3 regions of the Brevibacillus sp. Leaf182 genome follow, and region 3 is predicted to be linked to each of the others. Evidence: predicted binding sites of a transcription regulator. Region 3 holds the regulator's gene; each other region holds the start of a gene.
The links. The regulator LexA, encoded in region 3, represses DNA repair genes until DNA is damaged. The targets are predictions, from matches to a motif close to CGAACATATGTTCG.

Region 1: ASG16_RS02865 (carbohydrate kinase) is a predicted target of LexA. The motif match lies at 4,781-4,794, and genes of this name have one in related genera.
Region 2: mmgA (acetyl-CoA C-acetyltransferase) is a predicted target of LexA. The motif match lies at 3,107-3,120, and genes of this name have one in related genera.

What each region holds. Positions count from the first base shown of each region.
Region 1 is NZ_LMPN02000014.1:163,956-170,390, reverse strand. Features, by position in the region: gene ASG16_RS02900 (cytochrome ubiquinol oxidase subunit I) at 1-470, opposite strand, end outside; gene ASG16_RS02895 (FMN-dependent NADH-azoreductase) at 627-1,253, opposite strand; gene ASG16_RS02890 (FMN-dependent NADH-azoreductase) at 1,312-1,938, opposite strand; gene ASG16_RS02885 (pirin family protein) at 2,150-2,923, opposite strand; gene ASG16_RS02880 (DoxX family protein) at 2,978-3,364, opposite strand; gene ASG16_RS02875 (FMN-dependent NADH-azoreductase) at 3,440-4,066, opposite strand; gene ASG16_RS02870 (MarR family winged helix-turn-helix transcriptional regulator) at 4,202-4,648, opposite strand; gene ASG16_RS02865 (carbohydrate kinase) at 4,837-5,937, shown strand; gene ASG16_RS02860 (pseudouridine-5'-phosphate glycosidase) at 5,941-6,435, shown strand, end outside.
Region 2 is NZ_LMPN02000015.1:205,051-211,485, reverse strand. Features, by position in the region: gene ASG16_RS03915 (heterodisulfide reductase-related iron-sulfur binding cluster) at 1-520, shown strand, start outside; gene ASG16_RS03910 (sigma-70 family RNA polymerase sigma factor) at 636-1,175, shown strand; gene ASG16_RS03905 (hypothetical protein) at 1,172-2,308, shown strand; gene ASG16_RS03900 (hypothetical protein) at 2,363-2,956, shown strand; gene mmgA (acetyl-CoA C-acetyltransferase) at 3,172-4,350, shown strand; gene ASG16_RS03890 (3-hydroxybutyryl-CoA dehydrogenase) at 4,366-5,217, shown strand; gene ASG16_RS03885 (acyl-CoA dehydrogenase) at 5,431-6,435, shown strand, end outside.
Region 3 is NZ_LMPN02000037.1:579,685-586,119, forward strand. Features, by position in the region: gene ASG16_RS29580 (HelD family protein) at 1-1,214, opposite strand, end outside; gene crcB (fluoride efflux transporter CrcB) at 1,253-1,618, opposite strand; gene ASG16_RS29590 (DUF896 domain-containing protein) at 1,716-1,913, opposite strand; gene yneA (cell division suppressor protein YneA) at 1,990-2,328, opposite strand; gene lexA (transcriptional repressor LexA) at 2,491-3,114, shown strand; gene ASG16_RS29605 (DUF456 domain-containing protein) at 3,165-3,650, opposite strand; gene ASG16_RS29610 (DUF4269 domain-containing protein) at 3,758-4,366, shown strand; partial or broken gene ASG16_RS29615 (SOS response-associated peptidase) at 4,363-5,019, opposite strand; gene ASG16_RS29620 (GNAT family N-acetyltransferase) at 5,105-5,995, opposite strand.

The DNA.
Region 1 (6,435 bases), on a different contig from region 3:
ATCTGCCCATCGACCATCCGGAACCCAGTTGGCGTGCCTTCGAAGGCGTGGACATTCGTAATCAGAATCGCGGAGGCCGTCGCACCAAGCAAAACCATGAACAAACTCAACAAACGCATGTTGCGGGATAGGCGGTGAGCCGCGTAGACGTAGATGGACATAAATAAAGCTTCCACGAAGAAAGCGAATATTTCGATCTGAAAAGGCAGCGAGATCACCCTGCCGACAATCTCCATGAACCCAGGCCATAACAGGGAGAGCTGGACTCCAGCAATCGTTCCTGACGGGATCGCGACACCTAGCAGGATCGCCTGGGCTTTTGTCCAGCGTTTGGCCATAATCTCGTAGTCGCGGTCACGCGTCCGCCAAAAGAGGAGCTCCACCAGCAAGATCATGAGCGGGAGACCAACGCCCAAGGTCGCAAAAATAATGTGAAAGGCCATAGTCGTCCCGAATATGGCTCTGGTCATCACGATATCTTCCACGTTCAACTTCCTTTCTGATCGGCACCAAAAATTGTTAACGATTTCCTCGTTAATGTCCCATGAGGAGGCGGAGTTTATACGAAAAAGACCGTCACAAAAATGTGACGGTCGAGGTTTACCAGTAGCCAAGGCTGGCGGTCCTTAGAAGGATTCCGCCAGTTTCGCTGCTTTTTCTACACCTGCTGCAGCGAGCTCGGCTGCTTTGTCCGGGAATTGGTGGTGGCCTTCTACGATTACTTCCGTTATATTGCTGATACCCCACATGCCTAACATGGCGCGAACGTATTTGTTTGCCATTTCCATGTCAGCCAAAGGCCCTTCGGAATAAACGCCACCGCGTGCGCTCAAGAGAGCCACTTTTTTGTCACCCATTAGACCAACTGATCCTTCTGGCGTGTACTTGAACATTTTACCTGGTTGGGAAAGGTAAGCAATGTAAGTTTGCAGAACAGCAGGAATTGTGAGGTTCCACAATGGGAAGGCTATCACAATTTTGTCTGCCTCTATAAATTGGTTCAAGTATTTACTTACGAAGTCGACATCTTTTTGCTCTTCAGCAGTCATTTCGATACCTTTGCCTGCATTCAACATAACAGTGATCAGGTTATTGCCATAGTATGGGAGGTTTTCCGCGAACAGATCCAATTCAGTAATTGTGTCATTTGGATGGGTTTGTCTGTAGGTTTTCATAAAAGCTTCGTAAAGCTGAACACTTATAGCGTGCTCAACAGGACGATCATTTGCTTTGATAAAAAGTACGTTACTCATGAAAATTTCATCCTCTCTATTTTTGTCTGTCAGCTTTGCATCAATGACGCGACGGTCCTTAGAAGGATTCCGCCAGTTTTGCTGCTTTTTCTACTCCAGCTGCAACAAGCTCAGTTGCTTTGTCTGAGAATTGGTGATGGCCTTCTACGATTACTTCCGTTATATCGCTGATACCCCAGTAGTTTAAAAGGGTGCGAACATATTTGTTTGCCATTTCCATGTCAGCCAAAGGGCCTTCGGAATAAACGCCACCGCGTGCGCTCAGCAGAGCCACTTTTTTGTCACCCATCAGACCGACTGAGCCTTCCGATGTGTATTTGAACGCTCTGCCTGCTTGCGTGAGGTAAGCAAAGTAAGTTTGCAGAACAGCAGGAATTGTGAGGTTCCACAACGGAAATGCCATAACCACTTTGTCTGCTTTTTCAAACTGCTTCAAGTATTTGTTCACGAAGTCAGCATCTTTTTGCTCTTTCGCAGTCATTTCGATACCTTTACCTGCTTTTCCCATAGCTGTGATCAATTCATTTTCATAGTATGGAAGGTTTTCAGCAAACAGATCCAACTCAGTGATTTCGTCATTCGGATGAGTTTCTCTGTACGTTTTCGTAAAAGCTTCGTAAAGCTGCAAACTGATAGCTTGCTCAACCGGGCGATTATTCGCCTTGATAAAAAGGACGTTACTCATAAAAATACCCATCTCCTATATATTTTTGTTAGTTACTAATATTTATTAAGTAAATATTTGTTCTTAAGGTTATTACGTGTCAGATCATTTGTCAACATTTTTTAACTAGCCGTAGCAGTTCGTACCACTTTTTATACGAAAACGAAAAAGACCGTCACAAAAATGTGACGGTCGGGTTTGATGATAGGATAAGGGCGTTTGGAAGAGTAGATTATTTACGATAAAGTGGATAATCAACTTCAGTGGGTACTTGAATCAACACCAGGCGGAGCGGGGCATCCGTTGATGCTTGGTAGATGGCTGTGTTGCTTTCCTCGGAGGAGAGAACAACAAAGTCACCTTTGGTTGCCGGGGTGTGGTTCTCGCTGACAATTGCTTTCTCTGCAACGCTTCCGTTCCCTTCCACTATGACGACTGCGTGAGCATAACCAGCCGGGAGTTCTTTTGCATACGATTTTCCAGCGGGAATCGTAATGTCGAGCATCAAGGAATCGGTGACCAACTGAATGGGAGCAGACGATCCGATGATGTGTTTTACTTGCACACCATCTGCATCCTCAGACGGAAACTCCTCATGATCATATTGATGGTAAGTCGGAGGTTGCTTCGTCGTTTGTGCGAGATGCGGTTCAAACCAGATTTGAAACATTTCCGTATCCTTGCCAAGCTCTTCTGCATGGTACGCGCCTGAACCGGTTTGCATGATCTGCGCGCCGCCTGTCGACACCTCTTGAAGATTTCCGAGCGTGTCCCGATGTCCGACTGTCCCTGTAAGGACGTACGACAAAATTTCGAAGCCGGAGTGAGGGTGCAGCGGAATTTCAAATGTCTTCAGTGATTTTGCCCATGCCCAGTAAAATAGTGGTCCTACCCGTTTGACAACGGAGCCTTCATGAGGGAAGCCAATTGGTTTGTTCTCTACGATTTCACCGTCGCCAAAATGTCCTTTTGCTTGCTGGTTCTGTGTATAGACGCGGATTTCCATCTGATGTTCCTCCCTTAGTACGATTGCTAACTTACGGGTGGTGAGGAGTCACCATTAAAACAAAACGTATGCGCCTGGACCGATCAACGCTACACCAATAACAACGGCGATTAACGTGAGGTTGTATTCGAATCCGTTTTGTGTGACCCAATATCCATTTTGACCGTGTACTTTCAGAATGGCAACCAGCATTGTGAAAGCAAGCAAAATAGAACTTGCCCAGATACCTACGCCTGCCGCAAACATCAGACCGCCAACGAGTTCAGCGAATCCAGCGACAAAGGCCATAGCTACGCCAGGTTTTACTCCGATGGAATCCAGCCAGCCGCCTGTTCCTTTCAAACCATAACCGCCAAACCAGCCAAACAGCTTCTGCGCACCATGACCTGCAAACGTCAAACCAATGACTAAACGAATCAATAACAATCCAGTATCCAACACTTTTCATCTCTCCTTAATTGTTTTTAATTAGTATATCTTTATTTTGAGATATTTGTCCAAAAAGGCTGGCGGGCCTTAGAAGGATTCCGCCAGTTTTGCTGCTTTTTCTACACCAGCTGCAACGAGCTCAGCTGCTTTGTCTTGGAATTGGTTGTGACCTTCTACGATCACTTCAGTTACATTGCTGATGCCCCAGAAGCCGAGGATCGTGCGAACGTATTTGTTTGCCATTTCAATCTCAGCCATAGGCCCTTCGGAATAAACGCCACCGCGTGCGCTCAACAGAGCTACTTTTTTGTCGCCCATCAGACCAACTGGACCTTCAGCAGTGTACTTGAATGTTTTGCCTGCTTGGGAGAGGTAATCCATATAGGAGTGCAGAACTGCAGGAACAGTGAAGTTCCACATTGGGAAAGCAAATACGATTTTGTCTGCTTCTGTAAACTGGTTCAGGTATTTGTTAACCAAGTCAGCACGTTTTTGCTCATCAGCAGACAGCTCAATGCCGTTGCCTGCTTTCCACATAGCAGTCAGCATATCGTTGCCGTAATAAGGGAGGTTTTCAGCAAACAGATCCAACTCAACGATTTCATCGTTTGGATGTGTCTCTCTGTATGTTTTGGTGAAAGCTTCGTACAGCTTTACACTTGTTGCCTGCTCAACTGGGCGATCGTTTGCTTTAATAAAAAGTACTTTACTCATGAAAAATTTATTCCCCTTCCATTTAGTAAGTCGCTAACTTTTAATGCATAAATCTTGATTTTAAGATTATTACGTATCAGATCGTTTGTCAACACTTTTTTGAAACGATTGTAGTGGTAGGAGGGGACTGCTCATCTAATAAGTAGCCTGAGCAGTGCGTCCCAACTTTTTTAGCAGTTCGATGGCTTGACGCTGTTCTTCTGGTGTGAGACCTTCCATCGCTTTCTCAATGGCGAGTTGATGAGGAGGGAAGATTTCGGACAAAAATTGATGCCCTTTTTCTGTGAGTTCCGCATAAATGACGCGGCGGTCTGCCGAACAGGGCTTGCGAATGAGCAGTTGCTTCTTTTCGAGTTTGTCCACAACGTATGTGATGTTTCCGCTGGAGATCAAGATTTTTTCGCCAATTTGCTGCAATGGTTGAGGACCTTTATGAAATAATACCTCTAGTACCCCGAATTCAGTCGGATTAAGTCCATGCTCGCGAATGTGACGATTGGAGTGAGCGGTAACCCAGTTGTATGACCTTGATAAAACTACAAAAAGATCGAGGGGATCATTTCGCAGTGGTTTGTCAGACATATGGACCCTCCTATAGATCGAAATTTCGATATCTCTAATTTAAGATAATCCTACATGATCGTATTCCTATTTGTCAAATTGGGATAAAAAATAAAATAAAAAACACGCTTGTACAAACAGTTGTCTTCATGATAAACTTTTGTTTGTAAACGAGCTGTGAAAGCGAAACAGAAGAAAGGAGGATGACCGTGGAAAAAGACATGCAGATCCTTCATCATATCCGGCAAAATCCTTTTATCACGCAACAGGAGCTGGCTGATCTGATTGGCATCTCACGTTCAGCGGTAGCTGGCTACATCGCACAGTTGACCAAACGCGGGGAAATCAAGGGACGGGCTTATGTACTTCGTGATGAAGGAATGATTGCTTGTATCGGTGGGGCCAACCTGGACCGCAAAGCACGCGGCAAGCAACAGGTGCGTCTACAATCATCCAATCCCGTAACGATTATGGAATCGTGTGGAGGGGTGGCACGGAATATCGCGGAGAACCTCGGTCGTCTTGGCTGCAATACGTCCCTCATCACCAGCATTGGTGAGGACAAAGAAGGCGAATGGCTCTTGCAGGAGACGAAAAAGCACGGGGTGCACATCAGCCAAGTGTGGCGACTGCCTACACAGCGTACGGGAACGTATACGGCGCTTCTCGATATTGATGGAGAGATGGTTGTTTCCTTGGCGAACATGGATATTTACGATGCTCTCACACCGGAGATGTTCGCGGAGAAATGGTCGCACATTGCAGCAGCCCATGTAGTTTTCATCGATACAAACATTCCGGCGGACTGCTTGGCCTACATCATCGAACGTTGCCGGGAGGAAAACATCCTGCTTTTCGTTGACCCGGTCTCTTCAATAAAAGCTAAGAAGCTCCCACAGCAATTGGACGGAGTAGAAGCGATTTTGCCGAATCGCGAAGAAGCCGAGCTGATGGCTGGCATGAAGATCACGACGATCGAAGAATGCGCCGAGGCTTGCCGCAAGATCAGGGAACGAGGCGTCAAGCACGTCATCGTGACCTTGGGCGAAGAAGGAATTTATTATCAATCCGAGGACGTTGAGGAGCATATGTCTCCATACCCAACGGAAGTGGTAGATGTAACAGGGGCGGGAGATGCGTTCGCGTCGGGACTCTTGTATGGCATTGTAAACGGAGAGTCTTTCCAGAGAGCGTGCCGCCTTGGATTGGCAGCATCCGCTCTGACATTGCAAACAGAGCAGTCCGTATCTCCTCTATTAAAAGCAGATCAATTGGAACTGGCCGTAGAACAATTCGAAAAGGAGCGATAAGAGATGAAACAATATTTGACCTTTACTGAGGAAGTACGCCACGCACTGGAGAACAACCTGCCGGTAGTTGCACTGGAGACGACGATTATTTCGCACGGTATGCCATATCCGCAAAACATTGAAATGGCAAAAGAAGTAGAGCAAATCATTCGCGACAACGGTGCCGTACCAGCTACGATCGGGATCATGGACGGCAAAATCAAAATCGGTTTGACTGACAGCGAGCTGGAAGAGTTTGCGACGAACAAAAATGTAGCAAAAGTAAGCCGTCGCGACTTCGCTTACATTTTAGCTAGTGGTAAAATCGGTGCGACTACAGTAGCCGCTACCATGATCGCAGCTGAGATGGCTGGCATCCACATGTTTGCAACTGGCGGTATCGGCGGCGTACACCGTGAAGGCGAAATCACTTGGGACGTATCTGCTGACCTGACTGAGCTGGCGCAAACAGATGTAGCTGTAGTATGCGCAGGGGCGAAATCGATCCTCGATATCGGC
Region 2 (6,435 bases), on a different contig from region 3:
GTTTGAAGCGTATGAAGTCAAAAAAATCGTTACCTGCGACCCGCATGCTTTCAATACGTTTAAGAACGAGTACCCGGAGTTTGGGTTGAATGCAGAGGTGTACCACCACTCCGAACTGTTGGCAGAGTGGGTGAAGGATAGCAAATTGAAGCCAACCAAGGAAGTCAAAGAGCGCATCACCTACCACGATTCCTGCTACTTGGGCCGCTACAACGAAATTTACGACAAGCCACGCGTGATCCTCGAAGCCATTCCTGGCGTAGAGGTAGTCGAAATGAAGCGAAGCGGCTGCGACAGTATGTGCTGCGGAGCGGGCGGCGGCTTGATGTGGATGGAGGAGCATGAGGGCTCTCGTGTCAACGTCACACGCACGGAGCAAGCTCTGGAGGTCAAGCCGACGGAAATTGCCAGTGCATGCCCATACTGCCTGACGATGATGAACGACGGAATCAAGACCAAAGAGCAGGAAGATCACGTCAAAACACGCGACGTCGCGGAAATTCTCGCAGACGCCATCTAGGTTCATACCATGCGCAAGTCTCGGTGCTAATCAAGCGACGAGGCTTGCGCATTATTTTTTTGCAAAAAAACTGTAAGATAATGGAGCCGGCTGAATCAAAAAGAGTGGGAAGGGAGTGAGGAAGCTGGAGCTTGCAGAGAAAAGTTTAACGAAAACAAAAGAAGCACTATTTGATGAAATGATCCGGGACTATTTGAAAAAGGTGCTGCGACTTGTGTATTTGATGGTCAAGGATCGCAGTCTTGCTGAGGATATTACGCAGGAAGTGTTCCTGTTGGCTTACAAAAACTTGGGGAAATTCCGCCAAGAAAGCTCGATGCAAACATGGGTGTACCGCATTGCCGTCAACGAAGCGAAAAAACATCTACGTTCGTGGTCGTTCCGTCACTTGTTTTTCAAATCGGAAGTGGACATAGAGGTAGTCGAGGGGGCAGAGTCGGCCGTTTTGCAAAATGACCTTCGTACCCGTTTTGCCCATCTCGTCATGAAGCTGCCGAACAGCTATCGCCAGTTGATTGTTCTCCACTACTACGAGGAATTGTCCGTAGAGGAGATTGCGGTCATTTTGGAAATGACTACAGGAGCGGTCTACACAAAAATGCACCGTGCACGTCAAAAGCTCAAAGCGCTGATGGAAACGGAGGGGATCGAATGAACCTGGACAAATTGCTGGCGGAGTTCAAGGAAACGGCAGATCAGACTCTGCTGCGTGAAATAAATGATACGTCAAAGCTGGAGGAGCAGATTCGGATGAGTATCAAGGATAAACGCAAAAAAAGGTTTCCATTCACCTACCCGCTCGGTGCTGCGGTTGTCGCAGTTGTACTTGTCGCTACCCCTTACTGGTTGCAAAAGGAAGGTACGAGTGCAGTCCCTGTGAAGGAAACGTCTGTCCAGCCAAGTATGAATCAAAATCCCTCTCCCAACTCAGATGCCCGTGCTTTAGACGATCAGAAGATTAAGGAAACAGCAGAGGAGATTTTCGGAATCTTGCAAGTTGGCATGACACAAGATCAAGTCAAAGAAAAGCTGCAGTTTCCTCATATCGTTATCGACGAGTATGGCGGAAGCGGGGACGATTACTCGGATGAGTACTGGGGCTACAACATTTTCGCAAAAGAAGGGTACCAGCGAAAAGAGGACTGGGTATTGGAAGAGACAGAAGGTTTGCTGAATAGAGACTTGGGTTTGGAACTGTTGATTTTTTGGAGGGATAAAAAGGTCAATGGCTATGGCTTAAGCTATGTTCAAGGTAAAGAGATTCATAGCTTTGGCTTAAACAGATCCGGGACCTATTCTGAAAGCATCTCGAAAGGGACCTCAAATTCCAACGAAGAGTATAACGATACACCAGACCCCTCAACCCTATTTGATTTAAAAGACGATGAAAAAGAGCAGCGTTATTTTGCTTATATGGAAATGGAAGAGAAAAATGATGAGTTATGGCGTGGGCTGTCTCCGATTGATATTTTGAAGCTTTACGTGCAAGCACAGAAAGATGATGAGCTTGAAATCATGTACGCCTTGCACAATAACGATGATGGAGTCGAAAAGCCCACACTTGAGCAGTTTTTGGAGGAAATAAAGAAAGATCCGATAGGCGCACGAAATAGTGCGAGGCATTTAGACAAACTGCTTGAACAGGGAAGCAGCATGTCGGTTGAGAACATTTCTGACAAGGAAGCGGTTGTCTGGATTTCGTTTAAGGACAACATTGAGAAGGTCGGCTATCGCATGGAGAAAAACAAAAAGGGAATCTGGAAAGTCGGTTGGAGAGCTTTGCAATAATAGAGGCTAGGTGTGTTGTGAAGACACGTAAAAGGACAATAGGAGTGGATACAGTTGAAACGAAGAATCACAGGGATCACCATTGCGGTTGCAGCAGGCTTAATCGTCGGAGGTTGCTACTCCTCTAGTTCGAGTGCAGCTACCGAGCCTACACAGCCGCCAGTTGTAGAGCAAAAACAAGCGGAAGCAGAGCCTAAGGTCATTCTCGATGAAAAATTTCTGAAGTCTCTTGAAAAGAACGAAATAAACGGCTTTCCTATCGCAATCGGCATGAAAAAGGAAGAGGTCATTTCCCTTTATGGAAAAGTCACCAAAGAGGATTTCTGGAATGGTGGGATCTATCACGATTTTGAAAAGCTGAAAGGCGGATCTGTCCTCTTCGACGGAAAGGATCGTGTATACGGGATCGAGTTAGCAGCGCAACATCTGAGCGAAATGAATCTGGGATCGATCATCAAGAAAGTGGGCAAACCTTCAGAGCAAGGGTGGAGCGATCTCAGGGAAGAGTATGTTATTTATTATGAAGCGGCAGATAACCTCGTCTATATTTATGCAGCGGACGAGAAGCTTCCTGCGGGAAAAGTCAGAAATGCAGACAGAATCCAAATCATCAACAAAAAAATGTACGATGAAGCACCCCCAGAGTAAACGTAAAAAAGCCAGTAAGAAGGCTTGCCAACGATAGTTGAATAAAGAGGCTCCAAGAAGTCAATCAAAACTCGACTTTTTGGACGCCTTCTTTTTTTCATTATTGATTGACTATTCGTACGGAAGACGGCAAAATAAAAGTATGCAAAATGAACGAACGCTCGATCAATTTAGTTTTTGTTGATGTGAAATATCATCCGAATGGAGGTCATTCGATGAAAACGGTTATTGTAGGGGCAGCGCGTACCCCGTTTGGTAAGTTTGGCGGAGCTTTGAAAGCGCTATCGGCAGTGGAACTCGGCTCCATTGTAATCAAGGAAGCAGTAGAACGCGCTGGCATTTCCGGCGATCAGGTGGACGAAGTGATCATGGGTATGGTTTTGCAGGCAGGCGCAGGTCAGGTGCCCTCACGCCAGGCGGCTCGCAAGGCTGGTTTGCCGTGGAATGTAGCGAGTGAGACGATCAACAAAGTATGTGCGTCCGGGATGCGTGCAGTGACGATGGGGGATCAGATCATTCGCGCAGGGGACGGAGAAATCATCGTCGCGGGCGGCATGGAGAGCATGAGCAACGCACCGTATGCATTGCCGGATGCACGTAACGGAATGCGGATGGGAGATTCGACCGTTCGCGATCTCATGATGTACGATGGCCTCACTTGCCCGTTTCATCAAGTGGCGATGGCTGTTCATGGCAGCAATGTGGCGGAAGAGAACGGGATTACGCGAGAAGAGCAGGATGCGTGGGCGCTGCGCAGCCAGCAGAGAGCCGCACAAGCGATGGAAAAGGGACTCTTTGCCGACGAGCTCGTCTCGGTTTCCATTCCGCAAAGAAAAGGGGAGCCACTGCAAGTAACTGTCGATGAAGGACCACGTCCGGATACGACCGAGGAAGGATTGGCGAAGCTGCCACCCGTGTACAAAAAGGACGGAACAATCACGGCAGGCAATGCGCCGGGAATCAACGACGGAGCGGCAGCAATGGTGCTGATGTCAGACGCGAAAGCACAACAGTTGGGGATCAAGCCGCTTGCGACGATACTGGGACACGCCGCGGTCGGCGCAGAGGCTCCTTATATCGCGACAACTCCGGGGCTTGCGATCAACAAGCTCTTGGAAAAGACAGGTGTCTCGCTTTCGGAGATCGATCTATTTGAGGTAAACGAAGCATTTGCCGCAGTGATTTTGACAAGTGGCAAAATCGTTGGCTGGGACGCAGAGAAAGTGAATGTAAACGGGGGAGCGATTGCGTTCGGACACCCGATTGGCGCGAGTGGCGCTCGGATCATTATGCACCTCGCCTATGAATTGAAAAGACGAGGCGGCGGTTTGGGAGTCGCGGCAATTTGCAGTGGTGCCGCACAGGGTGACGCCATCTTGATTAAAGTAGAGTAAGGGAGGCCTTTTTGCATGAACGTACAAACGATTATGGTCATCGGAGCAGGACAGATGGGCAGCGGAATTGCCCAAGTAGCGGCGCAGGCTGGCTTTCGCGTTTATTTAAACGACGTCCAGCAAGCATTTGTGGAACGCGGCCTGGCTACGATTACGAAAAACTTGTCGCGCAACGTGGAAAAAGGCAAGCTCAGCGAAGCGGAAAAGGAAACGATTCTCGGTCGTTTGACACTGTCTACTGATCTGGCAGATGCGTCTGATGCAGATTTTGTGGTAGAAGCAGTGACGGAAAACATGGCGGTCAAAACGCAAATCTTTTCCAAGCTGGATGAGGTATGTCCGCCGCATACAGTGCTCGCGAGCAATACATCCTCCCTGCCAATTACAGAGATTGCCGCAGTTACGAAGCGTCCGGAAAAAGTCATCGGGATGCATTTTATGAACCCCGTTCCCGTAATGAAACTGGTTGAGATCATTCGTGGGCTGCAAACATCCGATGAGGTCTATCAACTGACAGAAGATTTGTCCAAACAAATGAGCAAGGTACCCGTGAGCGTAAACGATTTCCCTGGTTTTGTGTCCAATCGGGTACTGATGCCAATGCTGAATGAAGCGATTTATTGCGTGTACGAAGGAGTTGCAACACCGGAAGCGATCGATGAAGTCATGAAGCTGGGCATGAACCATCCGATGGGGCCGCTTCAGTTGGCTGATTTCATCGGGCTGGACACTTGCCTCTACATTATGGAGGTACTGCACGAAGGGTTCGGTGATTCGAAATACCGCCCATGCCCATTGCTGCGCAAGTATGTCAAAGCAGGTTGGCTTGGCAAAAAATCCGGTCGTGGTTTCTACGTGTACAACTAGGCAAGGTAGTTCAAAAAGTCATCTTTTGATCACGAAGTAGTACTGAAAGCGTATGCGACGTCGAAAGTGGCGTACACCTTCGAAGTCCGGTGCTCATGTAGTTCTCTACATTCCGCTCCTCCTTCTTCAGGTTCTCGCCACTTTCTCGGTGCTGAAATGACGACTTTTTGAACTTTTGCTAGAGAGGACTTTTCGCAGAAAGGTAGGACGGACATGGATTTCCGATTGAACGAAGAGCAAGAGATGATGCGCCGCATGGTGCGAGATTTTGCCCAGAAAGAGATCGCACCTTTTGTCCCGGTGATGGAAGAGACGGACCAGTTCCCGCGTCAGATCCTGAAAAAGATGGGCGAGATGGGGCTCATGGGCATTCCGATCGCCGAAGAGTGGGGAGGAGCAGGAGCGGACTTTATTTCCTACATTTTGGCCATTCACGAGATTTCCAAGGTGAGTGCGACAGTAGGCGTCATTTTGTCCGTGCATACCTCCGTCGGGACGAACCCGATTCTCTACTTCGGTACCGAGGAGCAAAAACGCAAATACGTGACGAAGCTTGCAAGTGGTGAATACCTCGGGGCTTTTGCCTTGACCGAGCCGCATGCAGGTTCTGATGCGAGCAGTATACGAACCACAGCCGTGAAAAAAGGCGACGAGTACATCCTGAACGGAAACAAAGTGTTCATCACGAACGGCGGAGAAGCAGATACGTATATCGCGTTTGCCGTAACTGACTCTACAAAGGGAACCAAGGGAATATCGGCCTTTATCGTAGACAAGGATACACCGGGCTTCTCGGTTGGGAAAAAGGAAAAAAAGATGGGACTGCACGGTTCCTACACGACAGAGCTCGTATTCGACAATGCGCGTGTGCCGGCTGCCAACCTGCTGGGGCAGGAAGGGGAAGGCTTCTGTATCGCGATGGCGAATCTGGATTCCGGACGAATCGGGATTGCTGCACAAGCCCTTGGCATTGCCGAAGCCGCAGTCCAGTACGCGACAGAGTATGCGCGGGAACGCAAGCAGTTCGGACAATCGATTGGCAAGCAGCAAGCCATCGCCTTCAAACTGGCTGACATGGCGACAAAAGCAGAAGTAGCCCGGTTGCTGGTATACCGAGCGGCGTGGCTGCGCAGTCAAGGAATTGCTTGTGGAATGGAAGCCTCGATGTCAAAACGTTTTGCCACTGACTCCGCGATGGAGCTCGCCACAGAAGCCGTG
Region 3 (6,435 bases):
TCTCGCAAATGAGCAAACAATTGCTTGTTCATTTCTTGTTTCAAATGCTTGCGAAGCGCTTCTACTCGGCGATGATACGGCATATTCGCGAATAACTCCAAAAAGCATTGACGAATAAAATCACCCGGAATGGAAAAGACTTGCTTCGTCTTGTTGTATAAAAAGCTGAGCTTCTTAAAAGGAATTCTTGTGTCGACGATATGACGAATGTATTGCTCAAGCGCCTCCCGACAAGCGAGTGATCCTTTGAAGCGAAGTCTGTTTCGCGTCATTTCTTGCTGGCGCTCATCCTGCCCCTCTTCGAAGAACAATTGAAGGGGCTTATCAGGACTCACGATTTTCCATCCTTTTGGCAGCAGAGGCTTCACAAGACGCGCTGCCCAATCTACAAAGGTAGACTGTTGAACGTCATCGACGCCCAGCTCAGGCAAAACCTCGGAGATATAGGTAAGAAACATCCGGTTAGGTGCAAACACCATGAACTTTTTGGACATCATGGAATCCTGGTAGTTATAAATCAAATAGGAGAGTCGGTGCAGGGCGATGGTCGTTTTTCCGCTCCCTGCTACTCCTTGCACAACAATGGGCCGTTCTTTTTCCGCCCTGATAATATCATTTTGCTCAGATTGAATCGTTGCGACGATGTCTTTTAGCCTGCTATCGTTCGCCTGATTCAGATTGGCTGCCAAAAATTCATCGATGAAGCCCTCTTGCAAAAACTCATCGGGATGCCCCATCTCACGGTTAATTGTTTCTTTTACTGCTCCATCATAGATGCCGACGATCTTTCCGTCTTCGATCGCAAAATTACGCTTTAATCGAACTTCACCACGTACGATCTCGCGTCCCATCCGGTAAAACGCGTCTTTGCTCTCACCGGAATAATAAAGACTGGCGATAGGCGCACGCCAATCCACGACGACAGAATCAAACGTATCGCTGCGTACAATTCCCCGTTTTCCTATGTAGACCTGATCCAGCTCGTAGATTTCATCCTTCAAGAAATCCACTCTGCCGAAATAAGGCTTCTCTCGCCCTTGATCTTCTAGGTAACGCAAATCCTTTGCCTTATTATAGTTAACGACCTGTTTCACATAGTCATCTGTTGCCTCGCGAATATCATTGCGAAGCTGCTCCATTTCTTCGTCGATCGCTGAAATGGTATCATCCAGCTTTTTTTGTTCCAATTCATAATCACGATGCTGTGTACTCACAATCATTCCCCCTCACATGTATCGTGTCATTGAACGTATTAGGACCATTGCCTAGCCAGCCATATTCCAACCGCACAAGAAAGTAGTCCGACTCCCAAACTGAGAAGTGCGTACAAAGTGCCACGCAACAAGTGGCCTTCTCCCCAAAAAGAGACCACTTCCAAGGAGAAGCTAGAGAACGTCGTAAATCCTCCCATGACCCCCGTTGCAAATAAAAGATAGAGTGTCGGAGATAACATGCCACGTTCTTTCCCTAGCACGAACAAGATGCCGATGATCAACGATCCACAAACATTGGCGATCCAGGTTCCCCACGGCCATCCCGGCTGGTTTGCGAGTAAAGACAATAGATAGCGCAAAAGAGAGCCAACTGCTCCTCCAACCGCCACAGCTATCCAGGCCATCGCTTTCCCTCCTTGGCTATCAAAGCTGTTATGTATGTCACAGAAAAAGACACCCTAGCGTCAAGCGAGGATGTCTGTCGTATCAGTAATTGTTATCTTACTGTTTTGGCTTATTTTCTTCAAGGTCTTCCACATAACGGATGGAATCCAAATTTGCTCTCAATGAAAGCTTAACGGCGTCAATGTACTTTTGGCGCAATGCTTTTTGTTCGAGCTTTTCCTCTTCGGTCAAACCTTCTTCGCGAGATTTTTTGACCAATTCGTTAATGCGTTTAATTTCTGCGTCAGATACCACTGCTGGTTCCTCCCACTCTGTAGTAGTGCCGCTTCATTATACCACATTCGAATGATCCCGCAAGACAGCCGAACACTTACGGAGTATCAGGAAGGATGAGAGTCTGACCTGGATAAATCCTGTTGCTCTCTAATCCGTTCGCATCTTTAATCTCTATTATATAGTCGCGAACATCCATATGCTGATCTGGATTGTATTGAACAGCTAATGACCATAGGCTATCTCCAGATTGTACGGTTACTTCTATACCTTGTGGCTCCTCTATTGGCGAAGAAGCAAACACTAGTTCGGTCAACAAATAAAAAAAGAGAGTAAATGTAATAAGAAACAAGAGAGCTTGTCCTCTCGTGATACCAAAACGAACACGGCGTTCTTCTTTTTTCTCGAAACGATTACGTACTGTCGATGAATTCATAATAATGGCCTCCTCACAAACATACGTTCTGATCACTTGTAACCTCATGATAAATGAGAACATATGTTCATGTCAACAAATAATCGAACTTATGTTTGTCGAACGCAAGCTCCCATGGTATAATATAGGAAAATATGTTCGAGAAATCAGGGGTGTCTTTCTATGTCAAAATTATCGAGTAGACAACAAGCCATCATCGAGTTCATACGAAAGGAAGTTCGTGATAAAGGATATCCGCCATCTGTACGTGAAATCGGAGAGGCTGTTGGACTAGCTTCCAGCTCAACAGTACATGGGCATTTGGCACGCTTGGAGAAAAAAGGCCTCATTCGTCGAGATCCAACCAAACCTCGCGCCATCGAATTGCTATCTGATGAAGATCGTTTTCAAGACAATTTCGAAGACTCTGTCGTCCGTGTGCCAGTAATCGGAAAAGTAACCGCTGGACAACCGATTACTGCCATTGAGGATGTGGAAGAATACTTCCCGCTTCCAGACAATATCGTGACTTCTGACAAGGTTTATATGCTGCGCGTCTCCGGGAACAGTATGATTGATGCCGGGATTCTCGATGGAGATTACGTAATCGTTCGCCAACAGCACGTAGCAAACAATGGTGACATCGTCGTAGCGATGACAGAAGAAGACGAAGCGACCGTCAAAAGATTTTTCAAAGAAAAGAACCACTTCCGTCTCCAACCGGAAAATGCCACGATGGAACCGATCATTCTGGAGCATGTCACCATTCTCGGTAAAGTCATTGGTGTTTATCGACTCATTCACTAATTTCCACGTAAAAAAGGACAGCCTCGGCTGTCCTTTTCGTTTTCTGTATATTATCTGGCGACAAAAAACCAGATGATCATCGTAACTTGCAAGATGACTTTTACGACTGCACTGCCCAAAAATCCGATTAATGAACCTACGCCCGCTTTCACTGCTCGCTCCATCGATTGCTTCTGCACCATTAATTCTACGAGAACGACGAATACGAACGGCAAAATCAGCATACCAAACGGTGGGAAAACGAAAATCCCAAGAATAATTCCGACCGCAGCAGCAATGGACGACCATTTGGACCCTCCGTACCTTTTCACGAAGTACATGTTCGTCAGTAAGTCAGCACCGTAAAGCAGAATACTGAGAACGACCATTCCCCACCAAAAGGATGCCGGCAATCCCGCTCCCGGATCTGCAATGAAAAAGTGATAGAGCAAAAAGCCCGCCCACAGTAATATCGTATCAGGTAAAACAGGTAAAAAAATTCCTGCAATGCTTAGCAAGAACAATAACACAACCACTACCCACAAAAATATTTCCATCTACTACACTCCCTTCATCTAGGTATACGAGTGATGACCGATTTCGTTGCGTACTTATTCACTTTTGTCTAAACTATTTCAAAAGAAAGTAGAATGGAGGTAGTCTCATGAGAAATTGGCATGATCTTTCTTACTTGGGTAGAGGAACGATGCGCCAAAAAGCGGCGTGGGAAGCGATACAACAGACCCACATCATGGAGGTACTATCCGAATTCCGTCCAGTGCTTGCCGGAACCATCCCATTAGACATAGACGTTATGCAAAGCGATTTGGATATTATTTGCGAGAGTCACGATCTGGAACAGTTTGAGCAAGCTGTTCGTACAGCTTTTGGCTGCTTACCCGAATTTGAAGTGACACACCTAGATGTAAAAAGTACTCCCACGTGCGTGATCTCGTTTTTCGTAGCTGACTTTTGGTTTGAATTGTTTGCTCAACCAGTAGCTGTCGAAAAGCAAAATGCCTATCGTCATATGGACATCGAAGCACGATTGTTAGACATAGGAGGCTTGGATGCGAACCAACATATCAGAGCTCTGAAGCAAACTGGCATCAAAACAGAGCCTGCATTTGCTCGATACTTTCATATTCCGGGTGATGATCCATACGAGGCTTTGTTGCAATTAGAGTCGTTAACCGAACAGGAATTACGACAAAGAGTTCAGGTCCTACGAAAGGATTCATCTTCAAACAATGAGCCGATCTCTACTTCTTAAATGCAGGAAGGATCATCATTTTTCGTGCTGCCCACTTTAGTGGATACCGGATACACCATCATCTCGCTGGAATCATAGGGGGTAAACAGCCACTGGAGCTGCAACCGATCATACTTCTCTCGATCAAGCCATAAGTCCTCGTCCTCTTTCTTTAAAATGACAGGCATCCGCTCATGTATATTTTCGATGAGCTCATTCGCCTTTGTCGTAACAATCGTGCAGGTATGTACTTTTTCTCCCTCTTGATTCATCCACGTATCATACAGGCCAGCAAAAGCAAATGGTTCCCCGGTTTTCATCATGATCCGTATCGGTTGCTTCCCTGTGAGGGCGTTCATCCACTCATAAAAGCTGTCAGCAGGAAGGATTTATCGTTTTCGGGCAAAAAGCTGTTTGAATGTGGGCTTTTCATTTAACGTCTCGCAACGCGCATTGATCATTTTGTAGCTGCTCTTCTCATCGGCAGCCCAGGACGGCACTAACCCCCATCTCAACTGACCCATACGTCGTTCGCCACGATCAGCAATAATCGCTGGAATGAACTGACCTGGTGCAATATTGTACCGTGGCTTTGCATCAAATGGAATGACTTCGATTTGGAATCGTTCCTTCCATTTCTCCAAGTTCGTTACGAGAGTAAAACGGCCGCACATGCTTTTCCCTTCACATCCTTCCATACTGGACGTCTCCTCATCCCTTCTATTTTACTGTTTCACCTGATGTGTCATTTCAAACCTTTTATGCGTGTGAAGTAAGTGGAAAACGAAAATGTTCTGTCTCCATTTTTAACGAGGGACGAACAAATAAGACATCATCCGTCGTTTTCATCAAAGAAGATTGGATTTTCTCATTCTCACTATCCGGCATAAAGTGAAAATGAATGATCGTTGTCTCAGCCGTTACCAAATGGGAAATGACCGCTTCTATATCAACTGGCTTTTTACTTACAAGATCAAATACATGCAGTTGGTCGTCTTCTCGTTCCAATAAGACAATCACATCCTCCTCCTCGACGTAATAGATCGCATCCCGAAAAACAAGAAGAAAGTAAAACATCAACAGATGCTCGCTATCCTTGACGGCCAGCCTCGATGAAACGGGGATTCGTTTAGCAGCAACTTCCTTCATGACGATAAAATCAGCCTCGTTATCAACATCTAGCTTGCGCAAGACTGATTTTTGTCCTACTTTCTCTTTTAAATCAGATGCCAGTAAGCGAAAACTACTTTCCTGTACTCTCTCAAATCCGAACTTCGGATAAAAATCGAGTACGGTATCATTGGCATACAAATAGATAAAATCGTATTCCTTCTCACAAGTTTCAAGAATATGGTTCATCAATTTCGCTGCCAACCCTTGGTTGCGGTAAGCTGGATGTGTCATGACCGTTCCGATCTGAAGTGCCTGATAGTCCTTCCCATTGGATGTCACGATCATCTTACTGGCAGAAGCGTTAGCAATAACCTGATCCCCATCCAAATAGGAATAGCAGACATAGCTGTCATTCCAGAAGCCCTTGTTATCCCATTCTTTAAAATCGAGCTGAAAGATCTGTTTGGCGAGGTCATGAAAGCTTTCCTTATATGTTTTGATATGCTTGTAGTCGCTAATCAATCGATATTCACCCATGTAAAAACCTCCCATTCTGTTGTTTGTGCTGTCTGTTATCATTCATTTCTTTTCAGCAGTCCCTTCTTTCCAATAAAAAAGACCACAAGAAGAATTCTCTTCTCATGGTCAAATTTATCGTTGTAATGAAGATACCTATCCCAAACAGAATAGATATCATGCACAAACGTGAAATTTGTTTTGATGAGATATAATGCCTTCTAATCGCTCTTGAAAAAAGGTATAAAAAATAAACCAAGGGCACGCCCTTCATGTAACCTTTTCCCATATAAAATTCATTCGAATTTTACTTAGCGATTATCAGTTTCATCATATACAATCAAAACCTCTTTTCAAATTAGATACCTTTACTATATTGGACTTTCAAAAGGTTGTAAATGAGCATTCCATATCCACTTACATTTTTGTAAGTATCGTTATACAAAAACGTCATTTTCTTA